Regions from separate parts of the Streptomyces peucetius genome, predicted to be linked through region 2. Evidence: predicted binding sites of a transcription regulator. Region 2 holds the regulator's gene; each other region holds the start of a gene.
The links. Region 2 encodes HspR, which represses chaperone genes until heat shock. Its sites were predicted from a motif close to TTGAGNNNNNNNNNCTCAA; they were not measured.

Region 1 (6,653 bases), 3.5 Mb from region 2:
TTCCGTAACTCGTCCCGTCGGCCTTGCCGGAGCCGTCGGAGCCGGCCCCGATGCTGAGGTTGGTCCCGCTGGGCTGGCTCGGTCCCGGCGTGGGAGTGCTCGGCGTGGGCGTGGGCGTGGGTGTCGGGGTCGGTGCCGGTGTCTGCGGTGAGCAGTTGCCGTCCGACACCCGCAGACCCTTTCCGGCGCCTGCCGTCCCGCTCACGACGCTCGGCACGCAACTGCCGTCGTCGAGACTGTAGGAGTACGGGATGCTGACCGTGGTGTTGGAACGCGGGTCGGGGCCCGCCGGGTTGTTCTCGCTCCCAGGGCTGGACCAGGTCACGTTGTCGAAGATGTTGCCGCTGACCTGCCAGTAGCCGGCGGCGTCGGTGTAGAAAGTGCCCAGGACGTCCTTGGAGTCCTTGAAGTAGTTGTTGTCCACCTTGGCGCGAGCGCCCGCCCGGGAGTTGATGCCCGACTCGTTGAGGCGCACGTAGTGGTTGTTGTACATGTGCGCTGTGCCGCCACGCAGCAGGGGTGCGCGGGAATCGATGTTCTCGTACAGGTTGTGGTGGTACGTGATGAAGCCGTTCGAGAGGTCGCTCTCGCTGGACCCGACGAGGCCGCCGCGGCCGGAGTTGCGCAGGATGCTGTAGGACAGGGTCACGTACTGGGTGTTGTTCTTCATGTCGAAGAGGCCGTCGTACCCCTCGGACTCCCCACCCGACGCCTCCAGGGTGACGTGATCGACCCAGACGTTGCGGACGTTGCTCTCCATGCCGATGGCGTCACCGCCGTTGGACGTGGGGGAACCCGACTTCTTGACGTTCCGGACGGTCACGTTCTGGATGATGATGTTGCGGGCGTCGCGTATGTGGATGCCCAGCTGGTCGAAGACGGCTCCGCTGCCGACCCCGATGATCGTGACATTGCTGATCTGCTTGAGCTCGATCACGCCGTCGGCGGTGTTGCAGCTGTCGCCCGACACCTTGCTGGTGTTGCCGTGGTTGATGGTCCCCTCGACCTCGATGGTGATGGGGGTGCTGCTGCTGGCCCGGCCGCACAGGGCCGCATGGATCGCGGTTCCCGTGGTGGCCCGTACCGTCTGCCCGCCCGTACCGCCGGTGGTCCCACCGTTCTGGGTCGCGTAGCCGGTGGCGCCGGCGGCCGCCGCCGACGCCTCGGGCATCGACAGAACCACACCGGTCGCGGCCGCAAGAGCCGTCGTGGCCAGCGCCGCATAGAGTCGCAGTGCGACTGGTCGTCTCATCCTCGCCTACCCTTTCGCCTTTTACCGCGGAATGCTGGGTGTTGCCGCTGCCTAGTCGTCACGGCGGGCATTCAGGTTGCCGACGTGCGCCGGAAGAACGCGGACGCGGGGCGGGAGCCCGGAACGGGGAGCAGGCGCCGGTCACCAAGGGCTGTGGTGGGCCAGATTCAGGGCAAGAGCGGTCACCGGCAGGCAGAAGAAGACGGCCCAGGGCCCCAACCGGTGGTCACCGACGCGCAGATGGGCGACGAGTGCGCCGAGGAAGTACAGCACCAGGCCGCCGGCGGCGAGCATGCCCACCGCCGGCAGCACGAAGAGCCCGGTCAGCAGCCCCAGCGAACCGGTCGCCAGCACGGCACCCAGCGGCCGTATCCATGACCGTGGCACCCGCAGTTTGTCCGCCTGGCGCCGGGGAAGGTCGTGGCCGGTGAGGTTGGCGACGGCGGCCGAGCCGTTGAGGGCAGAGGTCAGGAGGACGACCACGAGGTGGACGGTGGACACGGAAGGCTCCTTCTCACGAGCAGCAGGGTTTCACCCTTCCGACGATCCACAGCCCCGGAACGTGATGCGCCGTGCCAGGTCCGGCCCGGCCTAACCTGCCGGGACCACCGCTCCATCAGCGAGGAAATCGGTCGCGCCCCCATGACGCGAGCCGTTGGCCCCGGTCGCCCCAGCTGTACGACTTGTACTCCAGGTCGAAGCCCGGCAGTGCTCCGGCCGTGGAGCATCAGGGCGGCCCTGCGCTCGTCGAGGTGGCCGAGGGACGTGCCGTCGCGCTCTCGGCTGAAGAGATCGACCTGCTGGCCCGCGTTCGCGGGGCGGTGGAGATGTGGGGGACCGCGTGGTCGGTCAGGGCGACGGGCATGAGCGTTCGTACTGTGCGCTCGACCGGGCGTTGTGCCCCGGCGAGGCCAGGCTCGACGCGCGGGGCCGTCCGTGCCACAGGGTCTGTCGGTGTGACCGCTCGGTGCTCCTGCACGACGGCGGCTCGGCGGTGCGGACGCGGGCCCTGTCGCCGCGCGGTTTCGAAGGATGCGGAGGCGGCGAACGTGCTCCCGCTGCTGGCGTCCTCCGTCGCGAGCCGGCGCACCTCGTGCTCGCGTCATGCTCGCCCCCGGTCGACGCGGCTCCGAGGCCCGGTCCGGCCGATCCGCTGTCCGCCAATCGGGTCAAGAGTTGGCAAAGGGGGTATATCTGGGAGACGGGCCCCGTTCCTTGAGGAGGTGGCTGTCATGGTCGAGGAACTGCTGACAGCGTTGGCCCTGGCAGGCTCCGGTGTGGCGGTGTACGTGGCGTCCGCGGCCCGGGTGGTGAAGCAGTACGAGCGAGGCGTCGTCCTGCGCTTCGGCCGGCTGCGCGGCGAGATACGCATGCCGGGCTTCACCATGATCGTCCCGATCGTCGACCGGATGCACAAAGTGAACATGCAGATCGTGACCATGCCGGTGCCTGCTCAGGACGGCATCACGCGGGACAATGTCACGGTCCGGGTGGATGCGGTCATCTACTTCAAGGTCGTCGACCCGGCTGACGCCATCATTCGTGTCGAGGACTACCGGTTCGCCGTCTCCCAGATGGCGCAGACCTCGCTGCGTTCGATCCTGGGCAAGAGCAACCTCGACGATCTGCTCTCGAACCGCGAGAAGCTCAACGAGGGGCTGGAGCTCATGATGGACAGCCCTGCCGTCGAGTGGGGCGTCACCATCGACCGGGTCGAGATCAAGGACGTCTCCCTGCCGGAGACGATGAAGCGGTCCATGGCCCGGCAGGCGGAGGCGGACCGTGAGCGGCGCGCCCGCGTGATCAACGCCGACGCCGAGCTGCAGGCGTCGAAGAAGCTGGCGGAGGCTGCCGGTGCGATGTCCGACGAGCCTGCCGCTCTGCAGCTGCGGCTCCTGCAGACCGTCGTCGCGGTGGCCGCCGAGAAGAACTCGACCCTTGTCCTGCCCTTCCCCGTCGAACTGCTGCGCTTCCTGGAGCGGTCCACCCCGCGGGAGGTCGCACAGCGCACCAAGGCGCTTACGGACGTACTCGATGCGCTCCCGAAGGGGAACGCGCGGGCGGAGGAGCCGGAATCGCCGGAGGAATCGGAATCGCCGGAGGAAGTGACGGAGAAGGAGGAGGGAGAGGAGAAGGAGATCGAGAGCGGGCGCGAGACGCAGAAGGCGACGGACGTGTCCTTGATGGGGACGACCGTCCCCGATGGTCCCGAGCGCGTGGCATCCGCCGGCCGGCTGCCCCTTCAAGGGGAAGGCGGGTGATCCGACCGGACCTGTCCGCCTCCTGGACACCGTCACCCGCGACCAGCGCCGACGGCCCGGCAGCCCGGCCGCTCCTCGCCCGGGAAAGACTTGACTCCAGGGGGCTCAAGTTTTATGTAGGAGGGGACGGCAGATTCGCGGTGGCAACCAGAGGAGGCGGCCATGGCTCGAGCAGTCGGAATCGACCTGGGGACGACGAACTCTGTGGTCTGTGTGCTGGAAGGCGGGGAACCGACCGTCATCGCGAACACAGAGGGCGCCAGGACCACGCCGTCGGTGGTGGCATTCGCGAAGAACGGTGAGGTGCTCGTCGGTGAGCTCGCCAAGCGCCAGGCGGTGACCAACGTCGACCGCACGGCACGCTCCGTCAAGCGGCACATGGGCGAGGCGCAGTGGCGCTTCCCGGAGTCCGGGGACATCGACGGCAAGCAGTACACCACGCAGGAGATCTCGGCCCGGGTCCTGCAGAAGCTCAAGCGCGACGCGGCGGCCTATCTCGGCGAGGACGTCACCGACGCGGTGATCACCGTTCCGGCGTACTTCAACGACAGCCAGCGCACCGCGACGAAGGAGGCCGGTGAGATCGCCGGCCTGAAAGTGCTGCGCATCATCAACGAACCGACCGCGGCCGCCCTGGCGTACGGCCTGGACAAGGAGAACGACCAGACGATACTCGTGTTCGACCTCGGGGGCGGCACTTTCGACGTCTCGCTGCTGGAGATCGGCGAGGGCCTCGTCGAGGTGAAGGCCACCAACGGTGACACGCACCTCGGCGGCGACGACTGGGACCAGCGGATCGTCGACCACCTGGTGAAGCAGTTCAAGAACGGTCACGGCATCGACCTGTCCAGGGACAAGATGGCTCTCCAGCGTCTGCGCGAGGCCGCGGAGAAGGCGAAGATCGAGCTGTCGTCGTCCACCGAGACGTCGATCAACCTGCCCTACATCACGGCGTCGGCCGAAGGCGCGCTGCACCTGGACGAGAAACTGACCCGCGCGCAGTTCGAGCAGCTGACGTCGGACCTGCTCGAGCGCTGCAAGACCCCCTTCCACAACGCCATCAAGGACGCCGGGATCAAGGTGTCGGACATCGATCACGTGATCCTGGTGGGCGGCTCCACGCGGATGCCGGCGGTGACCGGCCTGGTCAAGGAACTGACCGGAAAGGAACCGCACAAGGGTGTGAACCCGGACGAGGTCGTCGCCATCGGAGCCTCGCTGCAGGCCGGTGTCCTCAAGGGTGAGGTCAAGGACGTCCTGCTCCTCGACGTGACCCCGCTGTCCCTCGGTATCGAGACCAAGGGCGGCATCATGACCAAGCTCATCGAGCGCAACACCACGATCCCGACCAAGCGGTCCGAGATCTTCACCACGGCCGAGGACAACCAGCCGTCCGTGCAGATCCAGGTCTACCAGGGCGAGCGCGAGATCGCGGCGTACAACAAGAAGCTCGGTATGTTCGAGCTGACCGGTCTGCCGCCGGCGCCCCGCGGCGTCCCGCAGATCGAGGTCTCCTTCGACATCGACGCCAACGGCATCATGCACGTCACCGCTAAGGACCTCGCCACCGGCAAGGAGCAGAAGATGACCGTCACCGGCGGCTCCTCGCTGCCGAAGCAGGACATCGACCGCATGGTCCGTGAGGCGGAGCAGCACGCGGAGGACGACCGCCGCCGCAAAGAGGCCGCGGAGACCCGCAACCAGGCGGAGAGCACCGTCTACCAGACGGAGAAGGTGCTGCAGGACAACCGCGACAAGATCCCCGAGGACGTCCGGTCCGAGACGGAGGCGGCCCTGGCCGACGTCAAGGAGAAGCTCAAGGGCGACGACAGCGGCGCCATCCGGTCGGCCACCGAGAAGGCCACCGCGGCCGCCCAGCGGATCGGCTCCGCGCTGTACGCCCAGACACAGCAGACCCAGGCGCAGACCGAGGGTGGGGGCGCCGGAACCGCCGGCACCGGAGCGGCCTCGGCCTCGGAGGGTGACGAAGACGTCGTCGACGCGGAGATCGTGGACGACGAGGGGAAGGGGGGCGCCGGATGAGCCGCGACCCCGACGTCGGGAACGACCGGGACCGGCGGGCACCCGTCGTCATCCGCGACCGTCGCAGAATCGACCCGGTGACACTCGAGCCGCGCCGGCCGGCCGACCCGGCCGTCCCCTCGGCGCACGGGACGGCGACGCCGCCCTCGGCGCACGAGTCGGTGACCCGCTCGGCGCCGGGCGGGGCCGCCGGCCGGCCGGCAGCCGCCGAACTGCGGCGGGCCCGGACCGAGGCCGCCCGGCTGCGTGACGAGAACGCTGAACTGACAGCGGATCTTCAGCGTCTGAAGGCCGAGTACGACAACTACCGCAAACGCGTCCGGCGGGACCGGCTGGCAATCCGCGAGATCGCCGTGACCAACGTCCTGGCCGCGCTGCTTCCCGTGCTCGACGCCTTCGAAGGGGCACGCGAACAGGGTGCCGACACCGGAATCGAGGCGGTGGCCAAGGTACTCGGCGAACAACTGGCGGCGCTCGGCCTGCAGTCCGTCGGGGCGCCGGGGGAGGCCTTCGACCCCCAGACCCACGAAGCGGTCACCTACACCCCGTCCGACGAGGCGGCCGGCCCGGTCTGCACCGAGGTGCTCCGGCACGGCTACCGCGTGGGCGACCACCTCCTGCGCCCCGCGCAGGTCGCCGTCACCGGCCCGCCCGCCGGTGGTCCGGTGGTCCCCACGGAGGTCCGGGCCGACGACGGCAGGAGCGGTGTGCCTGGTGCTGAATGAACGCCGGAGCGGCTGCTCGGTCGGCTGCCCGCCGGGCCGGACCGTATGGACACAACCATTGGTGTGAACGGTCCGCCCACCCAGCGGCGCTGCTCCGGCCCGGCCCCGTCGCGCCGTTACGGTCGGGTCTGTCCCGAGGTGGAGCGCCGGCACGGCTGCGGGCCCCACCCCTTCCACGATGTCGAAAGGCGGGTCCAGCATGTCCAGCAACGCAGAAACCGGCGGGGTCACAGGCACCAAGGACAAGGACTACAACCTGATCTGGTACATCGAGAGCTGCCTGAACAACGCCCTGCGGCTCGAGACGTACATCCGGGACTCGGAGCGCGACGGTGACAGCGAAGTCACCGAGCTCTTCCGCAAGGCGCAGGC
Region 2 (6,653 bases):
GCCGAGGACAACCAGCCGTCCGTGCAGATCCAGGTCTACCAGGGCGAGCGCGAGATCGCGGCGTACAACAAGAAGCTCGGGATGTTCGAGCTGACCGGTCTGCCGCCGGCGCCCCGCGGCGTCCCGCAGATCGAGGTCTCCTTCGACATCGACGCCAACGGCATCATGCACGTGACCGCGAAGGACCTGGGCACGGGCAAGGAGCAGAAGATGACCGTCACCGGCGGCTCCTCGCTGCCGAAGGACGAGGTCGACCGCATGCGCCAGGAGGCCGAGCAGTACGCGGACGAGGACCACCGCCGCCGCGAGGCCGCCGAGTCCCGAAACCAGGGCGAGCAGCTCGTCTACCAGACCGAGAAGTTCCTCAAGGACAACGAGGACAAGGTCCCCGGCGAGGTGAAGACGGAGGTGGAGACCGCCCTCACCGAGCTGAAGGAGAAGCTCAAGGGCGACGACACCGCCGAGATCCGCACGGCCACGGAGAAGGTCGCCGCGGTCAGCCAGAAGCTCGGCCAGGCGATGTACGCCAACGCCGCGCCCGAGGGTGCCGCCGCCGAGGACCAGGCCGGCGCCGCCGCGGACGACGACGTCGTCGACGCCGAGATCGTGGACGAGGACAAGTCGAAGAAGGACGGTGCCGCGTGACGGAGGAGACCCCGGGCTTCGAGGAGAAGCCTGACGTCCCCTCCGGCGCCACCCCTGACGACGCCGCCGAGACCGCCGAGACCTCCGAGCAGGAGGCCCCGGCGGCCCCGGAAGGGGACGCAGCACAGACCGTCGGCCTGACGGCACAGCTGGACCAGGTCCGTACCGCCCTGAACGAGCGGACGGCCGACCTCCAGCGGCTCCAGGCCGAGTACCAGAACTACCGCCGGCGCGTGGAGCGCGACAGGATCACGGTCAAGGAGATCGCCACGGCGTCGCTCCTGTCCGAGCTGCTGCCCGTGCTCGACGACATCGGCCGCGCCCGGGAACACGGGGAGCTCGTGGGCGGGTTCAAGTCGGTGGCCGAGTCTCTCGAGACGGCCGCCGCCAAGATGGGCCTGCAGCAGTTCGGTAAGGAGGGCGAGCCCTTCGACCCGACGATCCACGAAGCCCTGATGCACTCGTACGCGCCTGACGTCACAGAGACGACATGCGTTGCGATCCTGCAGCCTGGGTACCGCATCGGCGAGCGCACGATCCGCCCGGCGCGGGTCGCGGTCGCCGAGCCCCAGCCGGGAGCGGCGCCCGCGGCGCAGAAGGAAGAGAAGCCGGCCGACGAGGAGAGCGGTGGGCCCGAGGAGGGCACGCAGCCTGCGGGCTGACGCAGGAAACGTCCGGAAGGAGGGACGTCGATGAGCACGAAGGACTTCGTCGAGAAGGACTACTACAAGGTTCTCGGCGTCCCCAAGGACGCCACAGAGGCCGAGATCAAGAAGGCGTACCGGAAGCTCGCCCGCGAGTTCCACCCGGACGCCAACAAGGGCGACGCCAAGGCCGAGGAGCGCTTCAAGGAGATCTCCGAGGCCAACGACATCCTCGGCGACCCCAAGCGGCGCAAGGACTACGACGACGCCCGCGCCCTGTTCGGGAACGGCGGCTTCAGATCACCTGGCGCCGGCGGTCCCGGCGGCACCTTCAACTTCGACCTGGGTGACCTCTTCGGAGGTCCCCAGGGCGGGGGCCAGGGTGGCGCGGGCGGCTTCGGCGGCGGCCTCGGGGACGTGTTCGGCGGCCTGTTCAACCGGGGCGCCGGCGCGGGCACGCGGACCCAGCCGCGCCGCGGCCAGGACATCGAGTCCGAGGTGACGCTCAGCTTCACCGAGGCGGTCGACGGGGCGACGGTCCCGCTGCGGATGTCCAGCTCCGCCGCGTGCAAGGCGTGTTCGGGCACCGGCGACAAGAACGGCACGCCCCGGGTGTGCCCCACCTGCGTCGGTACCGGCCAGGTCTCGCGCGGGGGCAGCGGCTCCTTCTCGCTGACCGACCCCTGTGTGGACTGCAAGGGCCGGGGCCTGATCGCCGAGACCCCCTGCGACGTCTGCAAGGGCAGCGGCCGGGCCCGCAGCTCCCGCACCATGCAGGTGCGCATCCCGGCGGGCGTCTCCGACGGGCAGCGCATCCGGCTGCGCGGCAAGGGCGCCCCGGGCGAGCGCGGCGGCCCGGCCGGTGATCTGTACGTGGTCGTGCATGTCGACGCCCACCCGGTGTTCGGCCGCAGGGACGACAACCTCACCGTGACGGTGCCCGTCACCTACGCGGAGGCGACGCTCGGCGGCGAGGTCAAGGTGCCCACGCTGGGCGGTCCGCCGGTGACGCTGAAACTGCCGCCAGGCACTCCCAACGGCCGCACCATGCGCGCCCGCGGCAAGGGCGCGGTCCGCAAGGACGGCACCCGCGGGGACCTGCTGGTCACCGTCGAGGTCGCCGTACCCCGGGAGCTCAGCGACAAGGCGAAGGAAGCGCTGGAGGCCTACCGCGAAGCCACCGCGGACCAGGATCCGCGGGCGGAGTTGTTCCAGGCCGCGAAGGGAGCTTGATATGGACCGGTCGGGGCGCAGCCGTAACCCCTACGAACTGACCGACGAGTCGCCGGTGTACGTCATCTCGGTCGCCGCACAGCTGTCGGGACTGCATCCGCAGACCCTGCGGCAGTACGACCGGCTGGGACTCGTCTCCCCCGACCGCACGGCCGGCCGGGGCCGGCGCTACTCGGCCCGCGACATCGAGCTGCTGCGCACCGTGCAGCAGCTGTCGCAGGACGAGGGGATCAACCTCGCCGGCATCAAGCGGATCATCGAACTGGAGAACCAGGTCGCGGCTCTCCAGCAGCGGGTCGCCGAACTGTCGGCGGCCGTGGACGGCGCCGCGGCCGCGATGCGGCAGCGCGAGGCCCAGGTGCACGCCTCGTACCGGCGCGACCTCGTGCCGTACCAGGACGTGCAGCAGGCGAGCGCGCTGGTCGTGTGGCGGCCCAAGCGCGCCGACTGACCACCGGAACGTTACGGCGGCGGGCCGGGGGAGCAGGTGCTCTCCCGGCCCGCCGCCGTACGTCCGTGGCCCCCGGGCCGGCTGTCTACGGGACGGCCGCGGCGACCGCGTCGACGGCCGTCGTCCACAGCGGCTGCGCACCGGTCCCGAAGGCCGCGGCCGGCGCGTAGGCCACGGCGGCGTCCGCCGGCTCCGCCCCGGTCCCCTCACGCCACTCGGCGATCACCAGGCCGTCGCCGTCGCTCGAGAAGTCCCCGGGGCGAGCGCGGTCCCTGGTGAACCGGCTGCCCGGGATCGAGTCCGGCTGGCGACGGTAGAACCTCCCCGCGTACGTCACGTCCATCCGGTACGAGCTGCGGCTCAGCCGGCCCTTGCCCGGCTTCAGTTCCACCGGTTCGCCGCCGACAGTCGTCGTCAGGTGCCGCGGGGCGCGGGTGCCGAGGCCGAGGGCGATGTGGTCGTCCTTCAGTGTGCCCGCAGCCTGCTCCGGGCCGGCTCGCGCCGCCCACGGCGCCCGCCGGCCGCGCGCGGCCGGGAGGAGCCGGAACAGGCGCGGCACGGCCGCCGGCGGCGTCACAGGGTGCCGGCGTCGTCCCCCAGGATGCCGGACTGGGCGATGAGATAGCCGAGTTGGGCGCGGCTCCCGCTGCCCAGGGTGGCGTTCAGCTTCGCGATGTGGGCGCGGCAGGTGCGTACGTTCATGCCCAGGCGGCGGGCGATGGAGTCGTCGACGTGGCCCTCGACGAGGAGCTTGGCGATGGAGCGCTGGACGCTGGTGATGCCGTCCAGCTCGGGCGCGTAGGACAGTTGCTCCTCCCACGGCGTGGCGTGGAGCCAGAACTGCTCGAAGACGCCCACGAGATAGCGCACCAGCCCTTCGTGGCGCAGTTCCAGCGCGACCTGCCGGTCGCTGCGGGCGGGCACGAACGCCACCTTGCGGTCGACGATGATGAGGCGGTCGATGATCTCCTCGAGGGTGCGCACCTCGACGCCGTAGGGGCTGACACGTTCGACGTACGCAAGCGTGGACGGGTGGTGGCGCGCGGTGTGCTGGTACAGCGTGCGCATCTTTACGCCGTTCTTGAGCAGCGGTTCCGCGCGGCGCAGACCGTGCTCCAGGGTGTCCGGACGGCGTCCGCTGCCGGGCTGGACCGTGAGCAGTTCCTCGGAGCACTCCGCGGTGACACGGTCGAGAGCTGCGTTGATGATGCCGAGACCCTCGAGCACGGTGATCGCGTGTCTGGTCGACAGGTCCTGCGCCGTCATGGTCATGAACGGCTCGAATGTGCCGGCGATCGACATGGCGAGCTGGCGGCGTTCCTGGATCTCCCGCTCGATGGGGTATATCAGCTGGTTGAGTGCGAGCGACGGTGGAACGGGGCGGAGCCACTGGGCGTCGTCGGGATCGGGACGCAGCAGGGACAGATCGACGAGGCAGGGTGCGTCCGCCGCCTCCGCCCGGGAGACCTGGCCGCTGCGCAGAGCCGTTGCGTAGAGATTCTTCCCTGCTTCGCACAGTTCGGCACCACTGTGCTTATGCCCGACATTGTCCTGGTTCGAAGACATTTGACACCCCCTCAGGGTCCTGAATTACAGGAACATGATGCCTGTGGTCGCTGGTGGAAGCATTCGGCGTGAGACATGGTCTTAGACGCGGGGGGAGGGTATTGAACAGAATGGGGTGGAGATCCTCCATGAACAGGACGGTTCGCATACTTTGCGCACTTGCTGCCGGGGCAGCCGCGTTCAGCGTGGCTGTGATCAGCGGCGAGCCGACTTGGGAGTCCGAGCCGGCGCACGCGGTCGTCGCGGGTGAGCCGACATGGGAGTCCGAGCCGGCCCACGCGGTCGTCGCGGGTGAGCCCACGTGGGAGTCCGGGCAGGGGGGCGTGGTGATCGCGGGCACGGACGAACTCACATGGGAGATCGCTCCCGTGGACGCGGATCCGGGCGCATGACCATCCCTCCGGACGATCGTGTCTTCCGGCGCGAGATGGCGACGGCCTATCGGTCCGGGTGGCATTTCATCGACCTCGTCACGGCGATTCCGCATCGTGGCGACTCGTTGATGGTCACCCTGTTCGGTGAGCCGATCGTCGTCGCCCGCGAGGAGGACGAGGATGTCCGCGCCTACCGCTGTCTGCGCCGGCCGCGAGGGGCTCCGCAGCCCGTCCGCTGTGCCATCCGGTACGGCATGATTTTTGTCAATCTCGACCAGCGTGACCACCAGCTGGCCGAGCCGGACACCACCGCCACCCCCCGCAGTGCCTGAGCGATTCCCCCGTCGTTTCAGATCGCTCAGGTGCTTCCCCCACACAGCGGCGCCATCGTGGACCTGAAACACGATGGCGCCGTTGTGCTGCCCGGAACGTGTTTCCCGGGCCCGGCCGGCTATGCCCGGCCCATCGCGCGGGTCAGCGCGATCTCGATGACCACCCGGTCCGGATTGGGCGCCGGGGTGCGTCCGTACCGCTCCGCGTAGCGCGCCACCGCGTCCTCCACGACCTCCGCCTCCGTGCGGATCGTCGCGACGCCCTCCAGGGTCGCCCAGCGGCCCTTGTCCACCTGGCAGACCGCCACCCGCGCCCCCTGGGGGTCCGCGGCCAGGATGTTGGCGACCTTGCGGCTGTGCTTGTTGGTGATCACCCGGGCCGTGCCGCGCTCCCCGTCCTCGGGTGCGTAGGTGACCCCGACCGCGACCACGTGCGGAGTGCCGTCCGGACGGGGCGTCGTCAGGGTGCACATGTGACGGTCGCGCCAGAAGCTGAGGTAGGACGCGTCGGGGTTGCGTGGATCGATGGCCATGGGGCGGAACCTACCTGGGCGGCCTCCTGCCCTGTTCCGCAGCACCCTGAGTGGAATAGACTCAACTTTGTGCACGTTGACTGGGTCAGCATTGAGGATTCGGTACGGACGGGCACGAAGAAGTCCCTCAGCAAGGAGGAGAGAGCGAACGTGGACGCGGAGCTGACCAACAAGAGCCGGGACGCGATCAACGCCGCCACCAGCCGGGCCGTCTCCGACGGACACCCGGACCTGACGGCGGCGCATCTGCTGCTCGCCCTGCTCGAGGGGCAGGACAACGAGAACATCATCGACCTGCTGGCGGCCGTCGAGGCCGACCAGGCCGCCGTGCGCTCCGGGGCCGAGCGCGTCCTCGCGTCGCTGCCCAGCGTCACCGGCTCCACCGTGGCCCCGCCGCAGCCAGGCCGTGAGCTGCTCGCCGTGATCGCGGACGCCTCGCAGCGGGCGAAGGAGCTCGGGGACGACTATCTGTCCACGGAGCACCTGCTCATCGGGATCGCCGCCAAGGGCGGCGCCGCCGGTGAGGTGCTGGACAAGCAGGGCGCGAGTGCCAAGAAGCTGCTGGACGCGTTCGAGAAGGCAAGGGGAGGGCGCCGGGTGACCACACCCGACCCGGAGGGTCAGTACAAGGCGCTGGAGAAGTTCGGTACGGACTTCACGGCCGCCGCCCGCGAGGGCAAGCTCGACCCGGTCATCGGCCGGGACCAGGAGATCCGCCGCGTCGTGCAGGTGCTGTCGCGGCGCACGAAGAACAACCCGGTGCTCATCGGTGAGCCGGGCGTCGGCAAGACCGCCGTCGTCGAGGGCCTTGCCCAGCGCATCGTGAAGGGCGACGTCCCGGAGTCGCTGCGCAACAAGCGGCTGGTCGCGCTCGA
Region 3 (6,653 bases), 1.1 Mb from region 2:
CGGAGTGCCGCCCGTACGACAGACCGACCCCGGCGAGTGGCAGCAGCGGCGCGACGAGCAGCAGCAGGGGCCGGGCGCCGGCGAAGCCGGCGCCGTACCCGAGCCCGAGCGCCCCCGCCCCGACCAGCAGCAGCGCGACGGTCCACGCCCGGTGCAGCCCGTGTCCGAACGTGCCCGTCAGCCGGACGACGGCCCGTGCCCGGCGGGCGCGTCCGATGGCGGTCGGGTTTGCCGGGCGGGCGCGTCCGGCGGCGTGCGGCCCCGCCTCCGAGGCGGCCCGGAGGCCGGACAGGAACGGGCGGCGGACCGGGGCCGTCGTGCCTGTCGTCGCCAGCAGTCCGGACCGCAGCTCAGCCAGCAGTGGTCCTGCGGCTCCCGCAGCGACCATGGCGGAGACACGGGACGCGCAGCCGGTGCACGACTCGACGTGCTTCTCCAGCGACCAGGCGTCGGGCTCCGGCGCGGAGCCGTCGGCGTACCGGGCCGCCAGCTCGTGGCTCACATGCCAGCTGTTCACGCGGTGCCCCCCAACGGCAGCCGGCCGAGTGCGGTGCGCAGCTCGCGGCGCGCCCTGAGGGCCCGGGTCTTGACCGTGCCCTCCGGTATGCCGAGCAGATGCGCGGTCTCACGTGTCGTCAGGCCATCGACCACCGTGGCCCGCAGAACCTCGCGCAGCTCCGGCGCGATGCGGTCGAGGGCGGAGCCCACATCTCCGTACTCCAGGTTCGCGAGGACGCGTTCCTCCGCCGAGGGTGCCGTCCCGGCCGGTTCGTGGACGACACGCTCCTGCCTGGCTCGCACCCGCTGCGCGTCGACCAGCCGGCGCGCGGCGATCACCCAGAGCCAGCCGCCCGCCTCGCCGCCCCGGTGGGAAGCGGCCGAACGCCAGGCGGTCACAAAGGTGTCTTGGAGCACTTCCCGTACGGTCTCGGGGTCGGTGCACCGGCGGGTCAGGCGCATGTGCAGCCACCCGGCGTGCCGGTCGTACAGCACGCCGAGGGCTTCTGTGTCCCCGCGCGCGACGGCCCGCAGCAGTGCCGCGTCGTCCCGCTCTCCCCCCGAGGGGCGCATCAGTCTCACGTCACCTCTATCGCCGCCGCCCCGGCCGTCGGTTCACGGCACTTCCACGGCGGCGGCATTGCCGCAGTATCGGCCGCGGTCCGCCGCCCGGCCGGTGTCCCCCCGGCGGCCTGATCAGGAGCCGGGCGGGGCGTGGAAGAGGCTCACGAGCGGCGCGTGCGTGTGCCAGCCCAGGGACTCGTACAACGCACGGCCGTCCGGGGTGCCGCCCAGCACGCCGACGGTGGCGCCGTGGTCGAGGGCGGCGTTGTGGAGGGTGTGCATCACGAGCCGGCCGAGGCCCTTGCGGCGGTGCTCGGGGGCGGTCTCCACCTGGTCGACGACGGCCGTGCGTCCCGTCGGCGCGATCTGGGCGCGCGCCGCGAAGGAGCCGTCGGGCGCCACGACCAGGGCCCGGACGACGCCGCCGCGGGTCCAGGTCCGCAGGGTGTAGCCGGCGGGGACCACCGTCGGGTTGCGGCGCAGCGTGGTCGACATCAGCCAGCCGGGCTCGTCGACGGCCCAGTCGGGACCGGCCCATTCGACGACGGAGTCCGGATCGGCGAAGACCTTCAGCCACACCGTCGGTGCGGCCACCTCGGCGGCGACCTTGCGGACGGTGGCCTCGTCGTCCGCGGTCAGGACGTGGCGGGTGGCGTGCTTGACCTGGCCGACGTCGACGGTGAAGCCCCAGGGCCGGGCCACCGGGTCCGCCGCGCCGCGGGAGACGACCCAGCCCTGGACCCAGGCGTGGACGGTCTCCGCGGTCGACTCGAAGGACATACAGGCTCCTCAGAAGCGCTAAGTAACAGGTGGAGTAGGTCTGTGTCTATTACGCGGAGCGTATTACACACTGCTCGGGCGCGCCCTGGCCACCGAATAACCGACGGCGTGACGGGCGACCGGCGGCGCAGGTTCACGGCCGCGCACCGTCCGTCCGCGCCCGCGCACCGCAGGTTCACGGCCGCGCCGCTTTCCGGCCGTGCACCGCCGTGTACTCGGCGGCCAGCCAGGGGCCCAGGTCCTCCACGAGGACGCGGATCACGGCCGGGTCCGACGTCGGGGCACGGGCCACGGCGGCGGCGATGCGCATCTGGTCCGCACGCTGTGGGTAGTGGCCGGCGAAGAGCTCCGCCGACTCGTGCAGATCGCTGGTCCAGCCGCCCCAGCGGGGCATCACCAAGGTGAACCCGGACCGCACGACGCGCCGCGCGATCCGGCGGCACAGCGTCCGCCGCCCGGCGTCCGTCCCGGCGTTCCGCAGTGCCTCCCGCCAGCGCGGCAGCGTGAGCTCCAGGTCGCCGTTGGTCTCACGGGCCAGCAGCGAGGTGGGGCGCTGGGCGGGAAGGCGGGCGGCGAGATCGTCGCCCAGCAGCGGCGTGCACAGGCAGGAGATGAAGAAGCCCAGGTCGTACCGTTCGAGTTCGCTCAGTGCCGCCCGGGTGTCGACGAGCAGGATGCCGGCGCCGTCGATGGCGTCGAACGACCCGTCGAGCGCGGCCTCGGCCGCGTCGGCGTCCGCCCGGTCCCGCGCGGCGGGCTCCTCGTGCAGCACCAGCATGAGGTCGAGGTCCGAGGTGCCGGGCACGGCCGTGCCGCGCGGGATGCTGCCGTACAGGTACGCGCTGTGCAGCCGTCCGCCACCGGGTCGTCCGCCACCGAGCCGCCCGTCGCCGAACCGGCCGGTGATCTCCGTGCGGGCGGCGGCGACCACGGGTGCGAAAGCCGTGGTCACGCGGTCGAGGGAACCCTCACGCGCGATGGTCCCGTCCGGGTTCAGTCCCTTGTCTGCCATCGGCTCACTCTGCCCGCCGGGCCCTGCGTCGCCCACCGGATTTCTGTGATCGCTCAGAGCGAACACGCCCGGGGGAACATTGGCGGGCTCATATGCATTGAGTCGGTACAGCTCAACTTGACTGCCTAAGGGGAGATCATGGCTGCCGATATCAAGGCGAACTCACCGCTCACTCTGCCCGTGCTGCCGCTCGACGACGAGGTCGTGCTGCCCGGCATGGTCGTGCCGCTCGACCTGTCCGACACCGACGTACGCGCTGCGGTCGAGGCCGCCCAGGCCGCCGCCCGCCCCTCGGGCAACAAGCCGAAGGTGCTGCTCGTTCCCCGGGTCGACGGCACCTACGCCGCGACCGGTGTGCTCGGCACCGTCGAGCAGGTCGGCCGGCTCTCCGACGGCGACCCCGGCGCGCTGATCCGAGGCGTCGGCCGGGTCCGCATCGGCGCCGGTACGACCGGGCCCGGCGCGGCCCTGTGGGTGGAGGGCACCGTGGTCGAGGAGACCGTGCCCGATCCCCTGCCCGGCGCGGTGACCGAACTGGCCAAGGAGTACAAGGCCCTTGCCACCGACTGGCTGAAGAAGCGCGGCGCCTGGCAGGTCGTCGACCGTGTGCAGCAGATCGAGGGCATCTCGCAGCTCGCCGACAACTCCGGTTACTCACCGTTCCTGACGACCGCCCAGAAGATCGAGCTGCTCGAGACCGGTGACCCCGTCGCCCGGCTCAAGCTCGCCACCGAGCAACTGCGCGAGCACCTCGCCGAGCAGGACGTCGCCGAGTCCATCGCCAAGGACGTCCAGGAAGGCGTCGACAAGCAGCAGCGGGAGTACCTGCTGCGCCGTCAGCTCGACGCCGTACGCAAGGAGCTGCGCGAACTGGGCGGCCAGGAGGGCGAGGACGAGTCCGACGACTACCGCGCCCGCGTAGAGGCCGCCGACCTGCCCGAAAAGGTCCGCGAGGCCGCGCTCAAGGAGGTCGACAAGCTGGAGCGGGCGAGCGACCAGTCGCCCGAGGGCTCCTGGATCCGCACCTGGCTGGACACGGTGCTCGAACTGCCGTGGAACGAGCGCACGGAGGACGCCTACGACATCCAGGGCGCCAAGTCCGTCCTGGACGCCGAGCACGCGGGCCTGCAGGACGTGAAGGAGCGGATCACCGAGTACCTGGCGGTGCGCAAGCGGCGCGCCGACCGCGGGCTGGGCGTGGTCGGCGGGCGGCGCGGGGGCGCGGTGCTCGCGCTCGTCGGCCCGCCCGGTGTGGGCAAGACTTCGCTCGGCGAGTCCGTCGCACACGCCATGGGCCGCAAGTTCGTGCGCGTCGCGCTCGGCGGCGTACGGGACGAGGCCGAGATCCGCGGTCACCGCCGTACGTACGTCGGTGCGCTGCCCGGCCGGATCGTGCGTGCGATCAAGGAGGCCGGCTCCATGAACCCGGTCGTCCTCCTCGACGAGATCGACAAGGTCGGCTCCGACTTCCGGGGCGACCCGGCCGCCGCGCTGCTCGAGGTCCTGGACCCCGCGCAGAACCACACCTTCCGCGACCACTACCTCGAGGTCGAACTCGACCTCAGCGACGTCGTCTTCCTCGCCACCGCCAACGTGCTGGAAGCCATCCCGGAAGCGCTGCTCGACCGGATGGAGCTGGTGCGCCTCGACGGCTACACGGAGGACGAGAAGATCGTCATCGCCCGCGACCACCTCGTACCGCGTCAGCTGGAGCGGGCCGGCCTGGAGGCCGGCGAGGTGACCCTCGACGACTCGGCGCTGCGCAAGCTCGCCGGCGAGTACACCCGCGAGGCCGGCGTACGGAACCTGGAGCGGTCCGTCGCGAGGCTGCTGCGGAAGGTCGCGGCGCAGCACGAGCTGGGCGACAGGGAGCTGCCGTTCACCATCACGCACGAGGAGCTGCGCGGGCTCATCGGCCGGCCGCACCACGTGCCCGAGTCCGCCCAGGACCCGGCCGAGCGCCGCACCGCCGTGCCGGGTGTGGCCACCGGGCTCGCCGTGACCGGCGCCGGCGGGGACGTGCTCTTCGTGGAGGCGTCGCTCGCCGACCCGGAGACCGGCGCGTCCGGACTGACCCTGACCGGTCAGCTCGGTGACGTGATGAAGGAGTCCGCGCAGATCGCGCTGAGCTTTTTGCGCTCGCACGGCGCCGAACTGGAGCTGCCGGTCGCCGATCTCAAGGACCGGGGCGTGCACATCCACTTCCCGGCGGGCGCGGTGCCCAAGGACGGGCCGAGCGCCGGCATCACGATGACCACGGCCCTCGCGTCGCTGCTCTCCGGTCGCCAGGTGCGCACGGACGTCGCGATGACCGGCGAGGTGTCGCTCACCGGCCGGGTGCTGCCCATCGGCGGCGTGAAGCAGAAGCTGCTCGCGGCGCACCGGGCCGGCATCACCACGGTCGTCATCCCGAAGCGGAACGAGGCCGACCTGGACGACGTTCCGGCGGAGATTCTCGAGAAGCTGGAGGTGCACCCGGTGACGGATGTCCGCCAGGTGCTGGAGCTCGCGCTGTCCTCGGCCGAGGTTCCGGTGACGGCGGCGGCCTGACCGGCTCCGCAGCACGCGCACGGGCCCGGCGCTGGTGATCCACCGCCGGGCCCGGCCGTGTCCGCCCTCCCGCACAATGGACGGATGACCACCCTGCGGGCCGACTGCTCGAACTGCTTCGGGCTGTGCTGTGTCGCACTGCCCTTCGCCGCCTCCGCCGACTTCGCTGTCACCAAGGACGCCGGCACGCCGTGCGCCAACCTGCGCACCGACTTCACCTGCGGCATCCACGACCGCCTCCGTGACAGCGGCTTCCCCGGCTGCACGGTCTACGACTGCTTCGGCGCCGGACAGCACGTCTCGCAGATCACCTTCGGCGGCACGAGCTGGCGGGACGCCCCGGCCACGGCCCGGCAGATGTTCGACGTCTTCCCCGTGGTCCGGCAGCTGCACGAGCTGCTCTGGTACGTCGAGGAGGCACTGACCCTGAGCGCCGCGCGCGAGGTGCACCCGGAGCTGCGCCGGCAGCGGGACGTCGTCACCGGCCTCACCCGGCTCGCGCCCGACGCCCTGGAGAAGACGGACGTGGCCGCCCACCGCCAGGAGGTGAACGTCCTCCTGCTGCGGGTGAGCGAACTGGTGCGGGCCCAGGTGAAGGGCCGGCGGAAGGACCGCAGGGGAGCGGACCTGATGGGTGCCCGCCTCAGGAACGCCGACCTGCGGGGCGCCGGGCTGCGCGGCGCGTATCTGATCGCCGCCGACCTGATGGGCGCCGACCTGCGGCTGGCGGACCTCATCGGTGCCGACCTCAGGGACGCCGACCTTTCCGGCGCGGACCTGACCGGCTGCATCTTCCTCACCCAGCCGCAGCTGGGCGCGGCCAGGGGCGACGCGGCCACCCGTCTCCCGGACGGGCTGGCCCGCCCCGCTCACTGGGCGTGAACGGGGCGGGCCGTGGCGGCGTCACCGGGCGGGATCAGCCGTTGGCGAGAGCCACGACGCGGTCGTACGCGCCGTTGAACTTGTTGTGGTCGCCGACGATCGGTCCGGACGAGGTGTACTGCCACATCGTGTAGTAGGGCCAGCCGGCAGGCAGGGTGCCCGGCGTGGTGTTGTAGCGGGCGACCCACAGCGGGTTGGTGGAGCCGAAGCCGGCGTAGTTGCCGGTGCACCGGGTCCACCAGCTGGTCGCCGTGTAGATGACCGCGTCGCGGCCGGTGCGGTACTCGTAGCGGTTCAGGAAGTCGCGGATCCAGGCGACCATCGCGGACTGCGACTTGCCGTAGCAGGCGGCGCCGTACGGGTTCCA

Region 1: the regulator HspR is predicted to act here: its motif matches at 3,604-3,622, upstream of dnaK (molecular chaperone DnaK).
Region 3: the regulator HspR is predicted to act here: its motif matches at 2,952-2,970, upstream of lon (endopeptidase La).

What each region holds. Positions count from the first base shown of each region.
Region 1 is NZ_CP107567.1:7,739,882-7,746,534, forward strand. It holds gene OGH68_RS34980 (polysaccharide lyase family 1 protein) at 1-1,252, opposite strand, end outside; gene OGH68_RS34985 (DoxX family protein) at 1,394-1,753, opposite strand; gene OGH68_RS34990 (slipin family protein) at 2,485-3,513, shown strand; gene dnaK (molecular chaperone DnaK) at 3,676-5,556, shown strand; gene OGH68_RS35000 (nucleotide exchange factor GrpE) at 5,553-6,281, shown strand; gene OGH68_RS35005 (hypothetical protein) at 6,481-6,653, shown strand, end outside.
Region 2 is NZ_CP107567.1:4,235,960-4,242,612, forward strand. It holds gene dnaK (molecular chaperone DnaK) at 1-645, shown strand, start outside; gene grpE (nucleotide exchange factor GrpE) at 642-1,307, shown strand; gene dnaJ (molecular chaperone DnaJ) at 1,338-2,522, shown strand; gene OGH68_RS19545 (heat shock protein transcriptional repressor HspR) at 2,524-2,973, shown strand; gene OGH68_RS19550 (hypothetical protein) at 3,059-3,532, opposite strand; gene OGH68_RS19555 (helix-turn-helix transcriptional regulator) at 3,547-4,539, opposite strand; gene OGH68_RS19560 (hypothetical protein) at 4,725-4,931, shown strand; gene OGH68_RS19565 ((2Fe-2S)-binding protein) at 4,928-5,245, shown strand; gene OGH68_RS19570 (pyridoxamine 5'-phosphate oxidase family protein) at 5,365-5,778, opposite strand; gene clpB (ATP-dependent chaperone ClpB) at 5,929-6,653, shown strand, end outside.
Region 3 is NZ_CP107567.1:5,337,029-5,343,681, forward strand. It holds gene OGH68_RS24715 (zf-HC2 domain-containing protein) at 1-517, opposite strand, end outside; gene OGH68_RS24720 (RNA polymerase sigma factor) at 514-1,071, opposite strand; gene OGH68_RS24725 (GNAT family N-acetyltransferase) at 1,195-1,842, opposite strand; gene OGH68_RS24730 (nucleotidyltransferase domain-containing protein) at 2,018-2,854, opposite strand; gene lon (endopeptidase La) at 2,993-5,404, shown strand; gene OGH68_RS24740 (pentapeptide repeat-containing protein) at 5,489-6,286, shown strand; gene OGH68_RS24745 (lysozyme) at 6,321-6,653, opposite strand, start outside.